Endozoicomonas sp. GU-1: one gene and its partner. The protein of the gene in region 1 interacts with the protein of each later gene in a pairwise test. Links are inferred from orthologs where the notes say so. Each region holds a gene or a part of one and is shown in the gene's direction. Other genes may lie near its edges.

Region 1 (6,529 bases):
TTTGGTCAGTCAGGCAGCTATCCAGCGCCCGACCAACTTTCGCAGAAATCAATGCCAGACAGGCCTCAACAACCACCATTTTCACCTGCCTCAAAGACCACCAAGACCGCAAACGGTCTGCCGTGCGCATCAGCCCAACCTACTTCTTTCATGCATCAGGCCACTGCACAGCCAAAGGATGACAGCCCTTCATGTCCGCCCCAGCCGACAAGATCAGTTTGTTATAGAGAAGTGACTCAATATAAACAGACAACCTTTGAGGCTACTACGGAAGAATTACTTAAATTCTGTCCGAATGCTTTACTGGCGCAGGGTTTTACCGAGATTCCCTTTGTTGATGATCTGTTACTGGCATCTCTCCCTGATCAACCAGCTTTGCAAGTGCTGCACACCTCATCCACTGTAAAACTCAATCGAAACTGGCATACACAGCCAGTATCGGCACAAAGGCATTCTTCGGTGGGAGAACCTGACTCTGGTCGCCCCTATCACCAATATCATCAAAGCCATCGCCATCCTCACAGAAACCGGCGTGAAGGCATTTAACCTGTGGTATCCGACAACATCTGAAGATAAGCCTGTCACTTATCTTCAGACTCCAATCGAAAAAACAGAGCAGCTTAATTAATCAGCAGGGACTTTCCTGACATCTCGGCAGGCTGCTCCAAACCCATCAGCGCCAACAGGCTGGGTGCCAGGTCAGACAAAATACCATCCTTCAGCTGAATGCTTTGCGGCCCAGCATACACCAGTGGCACCAGCTCACAGGTGTGGGCAGTGTGAGCCTGACCGGTGGTCGGGTCTTCCATCTGTTCGGCATTACCATGGTCTGCGGTAATCAGGCACTGACCACCGACTTCTTCCAGGGCTTCCAGCACACGGCCAATGCTCGCGTCTACTGCTTCGACCGCTTTGACCGCTGCATTGAAATCACCGGTATGGCCAACCATGTCGCAGTTTGCGTAGTTACAGATGATCAGGTCGTGTTCGCGACTGCGGATTTCCTGAATCAGACGATCGGTGACTTCCGGGGCACTCATCTCTGGCTGCAGGTCGTAGGTAGCGACTTTTGGTGAGGCCACCAGCACTCGCTTCTCGCCATCAAACGGCTCTTCACGACCGCCGCTGAAGAAAAAGGTCACGTGCGCGTACTTCTCGGTTTCCGCAATACGGAGCTGTGTTTTGCCCAGTTTCTCCATGTATTCACCCAGCGTGTTCACCAGTTCGCTGGGCGGGAAGGCACAGGGAGCATTGATGTCCGCAGAGTACTGCGTCAGCATCACAAAACCGGCCAGATCGGCCACACGGCTGCGCTGGAAGCCATCAAAGTCCTGATCAACAAAGGCACGGGTGATTTCACGGGCACGGTCAGCACGGAAATTCATAAATACCAGTGCGTCACCATCGTTCAGCCGGGCTGCTTCAGCACCAAGCACGGTGGCTTTAACAAACTCGTCGTTCTCGTCACGCTCATAAGCGGCTTGCAAGCCTTCAACTGCGGTTGCGGCAGTGAACCCGGCCTTGCCATCGGTGATCAGATCATAAGCCTGCTGGACACGATCCCAGCGGTTGTCACGGTCCATGGCGTAGTAACGGCCAATCAGGCTGGCAACACGGCCAATGCCTTTTTCCTGCAACATGGCATCCAGCCTTGCCAGGGACGATTCAGCGCTGCGCGGCGGTGTGTCACGGCCATCCAGGAAGGCATGAACATAGACTTCTTTAGCGCCACGACGGTCAGCCAGTTCAACCATGGCATGGATATGGTCTTCGTGACTGTGAACACCACCCGGAGATACCAGCCCCATAATATGAACGGCTTTACCGGCATGAATGGCTTTATCGACAACGCTGGTAATCACCTCATTTTCATAGAAGTCACCGTCCCGGATGGCTTTGGTAATGCGGGTCAGTTCCTGGTAAACCACGCGGCCTGCACCCAGGTTCATATGGCCAACTTCACTGTTACCCATCTGGCCATCGGGCAGGCCAACGTCCATTCCGGAACCGGAAACGAAGCTGTGCGGGTTCTCTTGCCACAGACGATCCATTACCGGCGTTTTGGCGGCCAGAATGGCGTTGCTGTCTTTTTCTTCACGGTAGCCGTAACCATCAAGGATGATCAGGGCGGTAGGTGTGCGCTTATCAGTCATGGGTCTTAACCTTGGCGAACGGGAAGGCTGGTGCAGAGGCTGAATGTCTGACTTATCAGCGCGATCTCTTGAACCAACCTTATGGTGAGTGGAATGGTTGGCATTCTACCTGCTTTGCCGCCGGTTTCCAGTGCAATGCCTGCTCTTGAGTGAACAGCGCAAACTCTCACACCAGGGGACGTCAACCGGCGATATCCTCTGGAAGCCTCTGCAATTTTCTGAAACTTTCCGCACAAATATCACCGACAGCGTTTATGGAGTCATTTTAGTTGGCGATAGCTTTTTGTACTAACGCACCGTACATACCAAAAGGCGCACAAAAAGTCGGCCAGCACTTTTTTCCGTCGTCATTCCCTTACTTTCCTGAGACGGGATCAGTATACTTGCCACTTTTCAATTTATAGATTGACAGCTTGTCGGCATGGAACAATTCATCGAGTTTATCATTAACCATCCCCTGCACGTTGGTGCACTGGTGGCGCTGGCCAGCGCTTTGGCCTTTACTGAAATGCGCAAGGGTGGGCAGAGCGTTTCCACCGCCCAGCTGACCCAGATGGTCAACCAGGACCAGGGCGTGGTGATCGACGTTCGGGAAAAGGCAGATTTTGCCAAAGGTCATATCGTCAACGCCATCAACGTTCCTTATACAAAAATCAGGGAGCGTGCCGGTGAACTGGAGAAATACCGCGAAAAGACCATTATTGTGGTGGATGCCATGGGGCAGCACAGCGGCAGTGTTGGCAAAACCCTGAAAACCGAGGGCTTTGCCAATGTGGTCAGACTACAGGGTGGTATGTCCACCTGGGCCTCTGACAACCTGCCAGTGGTCCGAAAATAGGCTCTGGTTGGACAATCTGCACGATCATTACCAAAATGCGATATTCGCTTGGCTCATCATTAGCTCATCAAAAGTAAGGAAATGACAATGGCTGAAAATCATCAGCAGGCTTCTCAACAACAGCAGGCTCCGCAGTTTGCGTTGCAGCGAATCTACACGAAAGACATCTCCTTTGAATCACCAAAGGCCCCTGAGATCTTTCAGAAGCAGTGGCAGCCAGAAGTCAAACTGGACCTGAGCACCAGCAACCGCCCTCTTGAAGAAGGTCTGTACGAAGTGGTTCTGTCCCTGACGGTAACCGTGGAAAACGGTTCCGGCAACAACCCTTCAGATAAGAAGGAAACCGCTTTCGTGACTGAAGTACATCAGGCAGGCGTCTTCCTGGCCAAAGGTCTGGATGAAGAAGAACTGCACCGTACCCTGGGTGCCTTCTGCCCGAACATCCTGTTCCCCTATGCCCGCGAAGCCATCGACAACCTGGTACTGCGCGGCAGCTTCCCTCCGCTTATGCTGGCACCAGTAAACTTCGACGCGCTGTATATGCAGGCCCGCGAACAGCAGTCTGCCAAGCAGCAGCCGGAAGCGGTTAATTAAGAAATAGCTTTTTTTTAAAAGCTTTTAACCACAAAGGCACAAAGACACGAAGTCTTTTGTGCCTTTTTATTGCGTACAATATGGCAGTAAGGCTACAAAGTAACAGTGACAAGCTTTTCCTTTGTGCCTTGGTGTCTTTGTGGTTTAACAACGCTTACCGCCCACCAACAAACCCCATCTGCCGCCAGGCTTCATAAACCATCACCGCCACGGTATTGGACAGGTTCAGGCTACGGCTGTCCGGGAGCATGGGTAATCTCAGTACCTGCTCTTTCGGCAAAGAGTCTAGAATCTCTGCAGGCAGGCCACGGGTTTCCGGGCCAAACAGCAGGGCATCCCCTTCTCGAAAGGTGCAGCAGCTGTAATTACTGGTTCCCTTGGTGCTCAGAGCCAGCACCCGGCCCGGTTTGACGGTTTCCAGAAAACTTGAGTAGTCCGGATGAATCTTCAGCTCGGCAAACTCATGGTAATCCAGACCCGCCCGTTTCAATCGCTGATCATCCAGCTCAAAGCCCAGGGGTTCTATCAAATGCAGACGAAAGCCGGTATTGGCACAGAGACGGATGATATTACCGGTATTGGGGGGGATTTCCGGCTGGTAGAGGACAACATCAAGCATGGGGAGATCCGAATGGTGACAGAGTGGCAATGATAGAGCATCTGGGGGTTAGAGGGCATTAGTTGGATTGGGTTCGCTGACCGCCTCCCAAAAGCTATCCCCCTCATCAGAACATAATAATTAGCACACACCGCACCCATGAAAACCGAAGTGCAACACGTTTTACTGTGATACAGACCACAAAATACTTGAGTATTTCCCTGTAATATTTAAAAATCAGATTTAAAAATAGTGACTGACCAAATAACTACAATGTGAATGGATGCCCTACAATAAAAGGCTTTAGTCAGATAATAAATATTAGTAAATGTAGATTCGAGAAGTTTTGTGACTGGATTTGTGGAAATTGTGAATTGTAATGGTTGAGAGTAATAAGTTGGGTTTGCCCTGACAACTATCCACCATTAACACTTCCTGTTTTCCATTCACTAACCGGATAATGCCATATAAGAACTTAAACACAGGCAAATGGCAGTTGATGACTGCAAGGGAGAAAAATAATGAAAACATTAAAGACATTGGCTCTGGCAACAGCAGTTTCTGCGGGGTTGTTGGGGTCTGTTGGCGTTATGGCTGCTAATCAAGGTTCTTTAGGGGCCAATTCAAATGGTGACTTTGATATAACTCTTGTTCACGCCAGTGGGGTTCGAATTTGGGGTCTGGAAGATTTCACTTTTGATACTAACGGTGATGATTCAACTCTCCAGTCTAGTAACAAAGACCTTTGTATCTTTACAAATGATGCAACATCTTCCACTGATGGACAATACGACATAATCGCCACTGGCAGTAGCTTGACGCTATCTAATGGCGTTCCTGCTGACGCTCTGGTCTATAAAGTTGAATTCAAAGACTCTAATTCGAGCACAGGTTCCTACAACACTCTGATTGATAATGGTGCTATAAGCGCACAAGTTGGATCTCTTAATGCGGGAAACCTGTTTGATCAGCCAAATCCTGCTATTGACACCTGCTCTGCACCAAATGCAAATGTCAAAGTTACTATCGACCCTGACGGTGCTCCATCCGGTACTTACACTGCCCAAGTATTTTTGACTGTGAGTCCAAACTGAGTAACGGAAATCAGGGTCACAGAGACCGGACTTATTAGATCTTGATTCTTAAAACAACGGTAGGCCGGTTCGCTGGCCACGTTCCCACCCAGAGAGTGGGGGCGAGAATATAAACCCTGATGTCTCTGTGCGCCTGCCAGATATGTAGGGCTGAAAAAATTGGAGCCATTTTCAGCATATTTATGGTTAAACAATCAGGATAAAATCGCCCATTATGCGTCGTTGGAAGTGCATCGTTAACTTGCTTTACGCATTCTCCATGTGCGCTGTCAGTCACATGGCATTTGCCAACGCCCCTGTTTTTCTTGCTGCCACCAACCCACCCGCCGGGTTTGAAGATCTCAGCAGCACCCAGCAATCCCTGGTGGATATCTATTTCGGCAACCGCTATATCGGTTCCCAGCTGGCCTCGTTCAGCCCCGGCATTATTGAACTGCCCAACCCCACCGAGCTGGTGCGCCAGATCGGTAATCTGAATGACCCTACCCTGATTGTCAGCACCCTGACCGGCGAACTGAACAGCCATAGTGATCGGGTGTGCCTGAATGATTCATCACAAAACTGCGGTATTCTGGAAACGCCGGTGGCCGGGGTCATCTTTGATGAGTCCCGCTTCCGTGTGGATATATTCATCAATCGTCGTTTTATGCTGACCCGCGCCGCCGATGTGCGCAAATACCTGCCCCCTTCCGATGCGGGCTTTGCCCTGATGCAGAACTTTTCTGCGGCGGTTTCCGGCTCCACAGCCGAGGGCAGCGATAACAGCTATACCCTCAATGGCCTGACCATGGCCGCCTGGGAGGAGAACAGCCTCTACTGGAGCTGGGACTATGCCGATACCAGCCACTTCTCTGTCAATCAGCTGTACGGCCAGCGGGACTTTGAAGGGATTGAATACAACGCTGGTCTGTTATCCACCAGCGGTTTTGGTTTCAACCTGACCTCTGACCAGCCGATGGTCGGCCTGCGTATTAACAGTTCCAACAATACCCGGGAAGACCTGGACTTCTCCGGTGGTATGCCGGTGACCGTGTTCCTGCCCACCCGTGGTCGGGTGGAAGTGCGCAAGGATGACCGACTGATCGACAGCGAGTTCTTCGAAGCAGGTTCCCAGCAGCTGGATACCAGCAGCTTTCCCAGTGGCGCTTACGATATTGACATTCGTATTCTCGATGAAAGCGGCAATCTGATCACCACGGAAACCCGCTTCTTTGCCAAACAAAGTCAGATTCCACCCAGCGGCGAATGGCTG
Region 2 (6,364 bases), 2.9 Mb from region 1 along the record:
TTGTTGATCCGGCTGATTGGGGGGATTGTCCCAGTTGTCCGGCGGGAACAATGGCATTCTGCTCATTAATGGCAAGACTGACGTCGGAAGTGGTGACACCCAGTGCCGCCATCCGGCTGGGGTTCAGCCAGACGCGCATACTGTAGGTCATGGCACCCATCACCTGGGCCTGCGCTACGCCATTGATACGGGTCATTGGGTCTATCAGATAGTTACTGGCGTAGTTGCTCAGATAGACCTGATCAAACTTGCCGGATTCCGACACCAGGTTAACCCCGAGCAGCATATTGGACGACTGTTTTCGTACATTAATGCCCAGTCGGCGCACCTGTTCAGGCAAACCCGGTTCGGCAGCGGCTACCCGGTTCTGCACGTTGACCATGGCGATGTCCTGGTCGGTGCCGGAATCAAAGGTGACGGTGATGGACACACTGCCATTATTGTAGGCTTTGGAGTCCATATAAATCATCCCTTCAACCCCGTTTACCTGCTCTTCAATGGGGCGCATAACCGCAGACTCCAGGGTTTCTGCATCGGCACCCGGGTAGGTGGCGTTGATGGTTACCTGGGGCGGCGTGATTTCCGGGAACATACTCACTGGCAGTGTTGTCAGCGAGATCAGACCGACCATGGTGATCACAATCGAGATGACGAATGCGAACTTGGGCCGGTTAATAAAAAACTGGCTGATCATCTCAGATATCCTGCTCCTGTGGCTTGGCGGAAGCGGGGGATGAAAGCGTACCGGTGGTTGGGTCTACATTAACCAGGGTTGGCGATACGGTGCCGCCCGGGCGCACTTTCTGCAGGCCCTGAACGACAATCTGTTCACCTTGCTTAAGGCCGGAGGTGACTGCCCACATGGCATTGATACGACGACCGACTTCCACCTGTCGGGTTTCAACGATATTTTCCGGCGTGACAACCAGGACAAAATAGCCGGACTGATCCTGCTGAACGGCGGCCTGAGGAATCAGGGGCATGGGCGTTTTCTGATGGCTTTCTGCCTGCAGCGTGACGTAGAGGCCCGGCAGAATAATACCCTGAGGGTTCGGGAAGGTGGCTCGCAGGGTCAGGGTACCCATGGTTTCATCGATCTGGGTGTCGGCAAAACTGAAGGTGCCTGGCTGGTCGTATTCAGTGCCATTGGGCAGTCTGAGAGAGAGCTTGAACCTGCCTTTTTCTTCGGCCTCAACGCTGGCTTCCTGCGCCGTTCTGGCTCCGGGGTGTTCCGCCAGATGGCTGATCAGCTGTCGTTCATCCACCTGAAAAGTAACATAGATTGGATCCATGCTGGTCAGCGTCGCCAGAGGCTGGCTGGTGGGTCCCACCAGATTGCCAACACTGTAGGTTGATTTGCCAATTTCCCCCGTGAAGGGTGCGGAAATTTGCGTGTAGCCAAGATTCAGCCGGGCTGTTTCCAGACTGGCTTCTGCAGCTTCCACCGCAGCCACTGCCTGAGCTTCCGAGCTGGTTTTATTATCGTAGTCAGCCTGACTGATCGCCCCCCGTTTTACCAGATCCCGGCTACGCTCAAGGTTTTTCCGGGCGTTAATAAGGGAAGCTTTGCTGCTTGCCAGCTGAGCCTCGGCACCTTTGAGGGCGGCTGCAAATGGTGCCCGGTCAATTTCGTAAAGCAGCTGGCCCTGTTCAACCATACCTCCTTCGGTAAAGTTTCTTTTGACCAGAAAGCCTTCTACACGAGCACGGATGTCTACCTCATTGATCGCTTCTGAACGGCCAATGTATTCATAATAGTCGCCGACTTCCTGATCGATTACACTGACAACCGATACACCGGGTGGCGGCATTTGATGTTGCGGCTGCTGCTCCTCCGAGCAACCGGCCAGAAGGAAAATAGAGGTGGCTAAAGCGCCTATCGGAAGCCATTTTCCGAGTTTACGATCAGTGATGTTAGCGATCATTGACAGCTCCGTACTGTTTGCATTCAGCAAAATACCTACCACTTATTTGTTTTTGCAAACGTCATAACCTGTTAGGGGAGAAGGTATTGGCGGTCTTAAGTATTACCCTGTATGACTTCAGGGGAAGGGCGTCTTTGGCGGGAAATGCCCCGTGCAAAGCGCCGGAGAGTATACAGGGTTATGTACTGTGACGGATAGTATGAGGTTCATCCATTCAGAGCCATGTGGAAAACCACTATTGGCGAATCCTTTACTGTTTAAAATGGAATAAGCCAGGGCTTTACACTGCTTTTACCGGATCTATTGACCCGATTGAGATGCAAGTCAATACACTGAATTCGAGATTCAGAAACAGTGATCAAAGTCGTTACTGTTTGGGGTTGATGTGTTGTCTTGCCGCTGTTTAACTAAGCATTCCTGTTTGATGAATGATATGATGTCCCGCGCTTTGGGCAAGCCTCTTAATTAAATCAATGAGCAGAGGCAGCCAGAAAACCCGGGCGGGGGCAGACTGGCCGTACCATCAGTTACTTTACGAGCTGTACCTTTAACCCCGCTTTCCCCCAAGGCGGGGTATTTTTTTATGGAGCACATGCTATGAGTCACTCTATAAGTACAGGCAAAACCAGTGCCAGGCTGTTGCTGATTGATGATGATATCGAGCTCTGTGAATTGCTGGTGGAATATCTGGCCACAGAAGGGTTTACGATCTCTGCGGTTCATGATGGTGAAGCCGGGGTTGATGCCGCTCTGTCCGGGATGCATGACCTGGTGCTGCTGGATGTCACCTTGCCGAAGCTGAACGGTTTTGATGCCCTGAAGCAGATACGCCAGCAGTCGGACATCCCGGTTCTGATGCTGACTGCCCGTGGCGATGATGTGGATCGGATTATCGGTCTGGAAATTGGCGCGGATGATTATTTGCCCAAGCCCTACAACCATCGTGAGCTGGTGGCCAGAATCAAGGCCATTCTGCGCCGTGGCCGTACACCATTGATTCCGGAAGGGACCAGTCGAACCCTGCAGATTGATGATATTGCCCTGAACCTGGCCAACCGTGAGGCCGCCATTGCCGGCGAACCACTGGAGTTGACGGCCACTGAATTTCTGGTGCTGAAATCGCTGATTGAAAAGGCCGGTGAACTGATCTCCCGGGATGACCTGACCCAGATCGCCCTTAACCGTAAGTTGACACTGTATGACCGGGCCATTGATATGCATGTGAGTAATGTGCGCAAAAAGATTGGTACCCGGCCTGACGGCAATCCAAGGATCAAAACCGTGCGTGGGTCTGGTTACTTTTATATTCTTCCGGGCTGATGGGGTTGCCAGTGCGAGTTAAAATCCCCGGGCTGGTGGTCTGGCCATGGCACAGTGTCTTCTGGAAGATTTTTCTGTGGTTCTGGCTGACCATGATTGCCATGCTGGTGACGCTGTTTCTGGCCTTTGCCATCACCGTCGATCCTTCGGACTTTCTGTCCGAGCGGCGGGCGCTGTTTCGTGAGCTGGAAATAGCGGCCCGTAAAATGGAGCTGCTCTCCCGTACTTCCGTGCATTTACCCATTCCCCGGTTCCCCGGCAGTGGTTACTACCTGTTCGATACCGAGGGCAATATTCTGGGCAGTGCGTCGATCTCTGAAGAGTTGATTTCTGCCTACAATAAAACCCGGAATCTCAGCGATCCGACCATTACCTTTCGCCGAGGGGTGGTGGTGGTCGGCCCACAGCGCATTACCCTGAATGATGCCCCCTACGAACTGTACCTCACCAAGGAGATGCCAATGCTGGTGCACTGGCGGGTGCAGCAGGTTATTGCACGTCAGTGGCATCTTATTATTCTGGCGTTGGGTGTCAGCTTCTTTCTCTGTGTGGTTCTGGCCCGCTACCTGGTGGGGCCGATTCGGAACTTGCAGCGGGCCTCCAGAAAGCTGGCCCGTGGCGACCTGAGTGCCCGGGTGGGCGGCAAGGTTGCCGGACGCCGGGATGAACTGGGTGAGTTGGCCAGGGATTTTGACCATATGGCGGAGCAGGTCGGGTCTCTGGTGTTCAGTAAAGAACGGTTGCTGCGGGATGTCTCCCATGAGTTAAGGTCGCCGTTAACCCGGTTGCAGATCTCTCTGGCGCTGGCCAGACGAAAAACGCCGGATGCCGAGGCAGAGCATGCGCGCATCGAGCGGGAGATAGAACGCCTGGATCAGTTGATCGGACAGATCATCCACTTTTCCCGTATTCAGCAAAATATGGCCAACATGGTCTGCGAGAAACTGGCTCTCGAAGGTATGCTGAAAAAGCTGGTGGACGATGGCAACTTTGAAGCCCAGGCCCGTGACAAGGCCGTGGTATTGAAAGAGACCGCTAAAATTGAGCTGGTGGCTGTACGAGAGTTTCTTTCCAGTGCGGTGGAAAACATCATCAGGAATGCGATCCGTTTCACTCCGGAAGGTTCGGAAGTTGAGGTACGGCTGTTTCGTGAGAACGATGTGGCGCTGATTCGTATTCGTGATTATGGGCCGGGGGTGCCTGAAGAGACCCTTGGCGATCTGTTTGAACCCTTCTTCCGGGTAGATGAAACCCGGGGTAAGGAAAATGATGGAACGGGTCTTGGCATGGCGATTGCAAGTACCGCAGTATCGCAACATAACGGCTCCATTGCTGCCCGCAATGCCCACCCGGGTCTTGAAGTGACCCTTCGTCTTCCGTTAAGGAATGGGTTGAGTGTCTGAGTTTGCTGACCTGCGCTGGGACCTGTCATTGGCCGAAGCCATATCCATGCAAACGACACTGGCCAGTCAGGTGATCCAACGGGATGACCTGCCTGAAATTACCCGTGTTGCCGGTGTTGATGTGGGCTTTGAGGATAACGGGCGGGTAACCCGTGCTGCCGTTGCGGTTCTGGCTTTTCCCTCTCTGCAACTGCTGGATTACACCATTGCTAAAGTACCGACCCGGATGCCCTATATTCCCGGGTTGCTGTCGTTCAGGGAATGCCCGGCGATTCTGGCAGCACTTGGCCAGTTGCGGATAACGCCTGATCTGTTGCTGTGTGATGGTCAGGGAGTGGCTCATCCACGGCGCTTTGGCGTTGCCTGTCACGTTGGTGTGCTCACCGGGCTGCCCGCCATTGGGGTTGCCAAGAGCCGACTGTGTGGAAACAGTGATACCCTGCCAGAGCAGAAAGGGGCCAGGGTTGAACTGCGGGATAATAATGAAGTGATTGGCAGTGTGCTGCGCACCCGAAGCGCAACCCGCCCACTGTACATCAGTATTGGCCATAGAATATCGTTGAACACGGCGGTGCATTATGTTGAATCATGTCTTACCCGCTTCCGGTTGCCGGAAACCACCCGTTGGGCAGATGCACTGGCTTCCAACCGGGGGCAGGCGGTTGCCAGGGCCAACCAGATTCTGGCTCGCTAACGTTTTCTGCGCTCTGGCAGTTATTCTCCTGGGGGGCTGTGCAGGAAATGACCGGGAGGTTTACAGCCAGCAGCAGTTTCAGCAGCTGGTGGATAAAGGCTTTCTGTCACCACAGATTCGCCATCTGGATATGCTGCCGATGATGACGGTGCAGCTCTATCTGGACACGCCGCAGATTTTTCTTCAGGGGGATGGCAAGCCCCTGATGTTCCATATCGATGGCAAGGTGGATGCGGATATCTTTGGGGGGATGGTTACGGAAAAACTGCCGGTGCAGATTACCGGCTTCACCCAGCTGAGATATTCCAGGGAAGATGAGGCCATTTATTTTACTGATATAGCGTTTATGGAAGCCCGGATTGACCTGGAAGTGGCATTGTTCAAAACCATGATCGTGGACAGCTTTCAGAAAGCATTGCTGAAAGAGCTGGCCGGGATGCCATTGATCTCGTTGGTCAAAACACCGGAACTGGCGGCCACCATCGAATCACTTACCAGACATAATGCTGATGGGCAGATTCAATTTGATATCCGCGAAGGCAGCCTGGTGATTGAACCGGTTCCGGGCCACAGTGATCGTTCTTCTGGCTAAAGTTTGTTCTGGCAGTCATCACTTTTCCCGGGAGACTGTTGACGTTTTGTTACTCAGCTCGTAACTAAACGTCAACAGATCCTATATACAGTTTTCATGCAAATGGTGTATCAGATCAATGCGTAAGCCCTATATTTTAATGATGTCCCTGATGAAGAGCAGACATCATGAACAGTATCAGCAATACGCCAGCACTCAGGATTGAACCACCGGCAAGCCAATCCCCCCTCTCCGGCACTGTTGACCAGGCCAGCAAACAACAAGAGACCAGTCCCCATTACCAGACACTGACCGTACATGGGAAACGTAAAATTACGGTTCGGGACAAGCTGGACCTGGTCATGGCTGTCAGATCCGGACGCCGCAATGAAGTTGAACGGCTACTGCATAAGGGCGTGAACATTCGCAAACAATACTATTTGAAATATCA

The links.
Region 2: the proteins of secB (region 1) and O3276_RS23405 interact in binary tests that used the Escherichia coli proteins (3 or more experiments, as listed by UniProt). The link is inferred for Endozoicomonas sp. GU-1 from one-to-one orthologs.

What each region holds. Positions count from the first base shown.
Region 1 is NZ_CP114771.1:2,710,817-2,717,345, forward strand. Bases 1,861-4,831 are described here. They hold secB (protein-export chaperone SecB), read left to right. Parts: upstream 1,861-3,078; coding sequence 3,079-3,585; downstream 3,586-4,831. Other genes in these bases: gpmM (2,3-bisphosphoglycerate-independent phosphoglycerate mutase), read right to left, coding at 1,861-2,153; O3276_RS11230 (rhodanese-like domain-containing protein), read left to right, coding at 2,575-2,991; trmL (tRNA (uridine(34)/cytosine(34)/5-carboxymethylaminomethyluridine(34)-2'-O)-methyltransferase TrmL), read right to left, coding at 3,740-4,204; O3276_RS11245 (hypothetical protein), read left to right, coding at 4,705-4,831. Also shown: O3276_RS11220 (hypothetical protein), read left to right, coding at 1-546; more of gpmM, read right to left, coding at 621-1,860; more of O3276_RS11245, read left to right, coding at 4,832-5,277; O3276_RS11250 (TcfC E-set like domain-containing protein), read left to right, coding at 5,492-6,529. UniProt on the Escherichia coli protein: One of the proteins required for the normal export of some preproteins out of the cell cytoplasm. It is a molecular chaperone that binds to a subset of precursor proteins, maintaining them in a translocation-competent state.
Region 2 is NZ_CP114771.1:5,573,505-5,579,868, forward strand. The notes cover bases 1,578-4,383. They hold O3276_RS23405 (response regulator), read left to right. Parts: upstream 1,578-2,522; coding sequence 2,523-3,245; downstream 3,246-4,383. Other genes in these bases: O3276_RS23400 (efflux RND transporter periplasmic adaptor subunit), read right to left, coding at 1,578-1,925; O3276_RS23410 (ATP-binding protein), read left to right, coding at 3,257-4,383. Also shown: more of O3276_RS23400, read right to left, coding at 696-1,577; more of O3276_RS23410, read left to right, coding at 4,384-4,648; nfi (deoxyribonuclease V), read left to right, coding at 4,641-5,342; O3276_RS23420 (hypothetical protein), read left to right, coding at 5,311-5,934; O3276_RS23425 (ankyrin repeat domain-containing protein), read left to right, coding at 6,102-6,364. UniProt on the Escherichia coli protein: Response regulator member of the two-component regulatory system CpxA/CpxR which responds to envelope stress response by activating expression of downstream genes including cpxP, degP, dsbA and ppiA.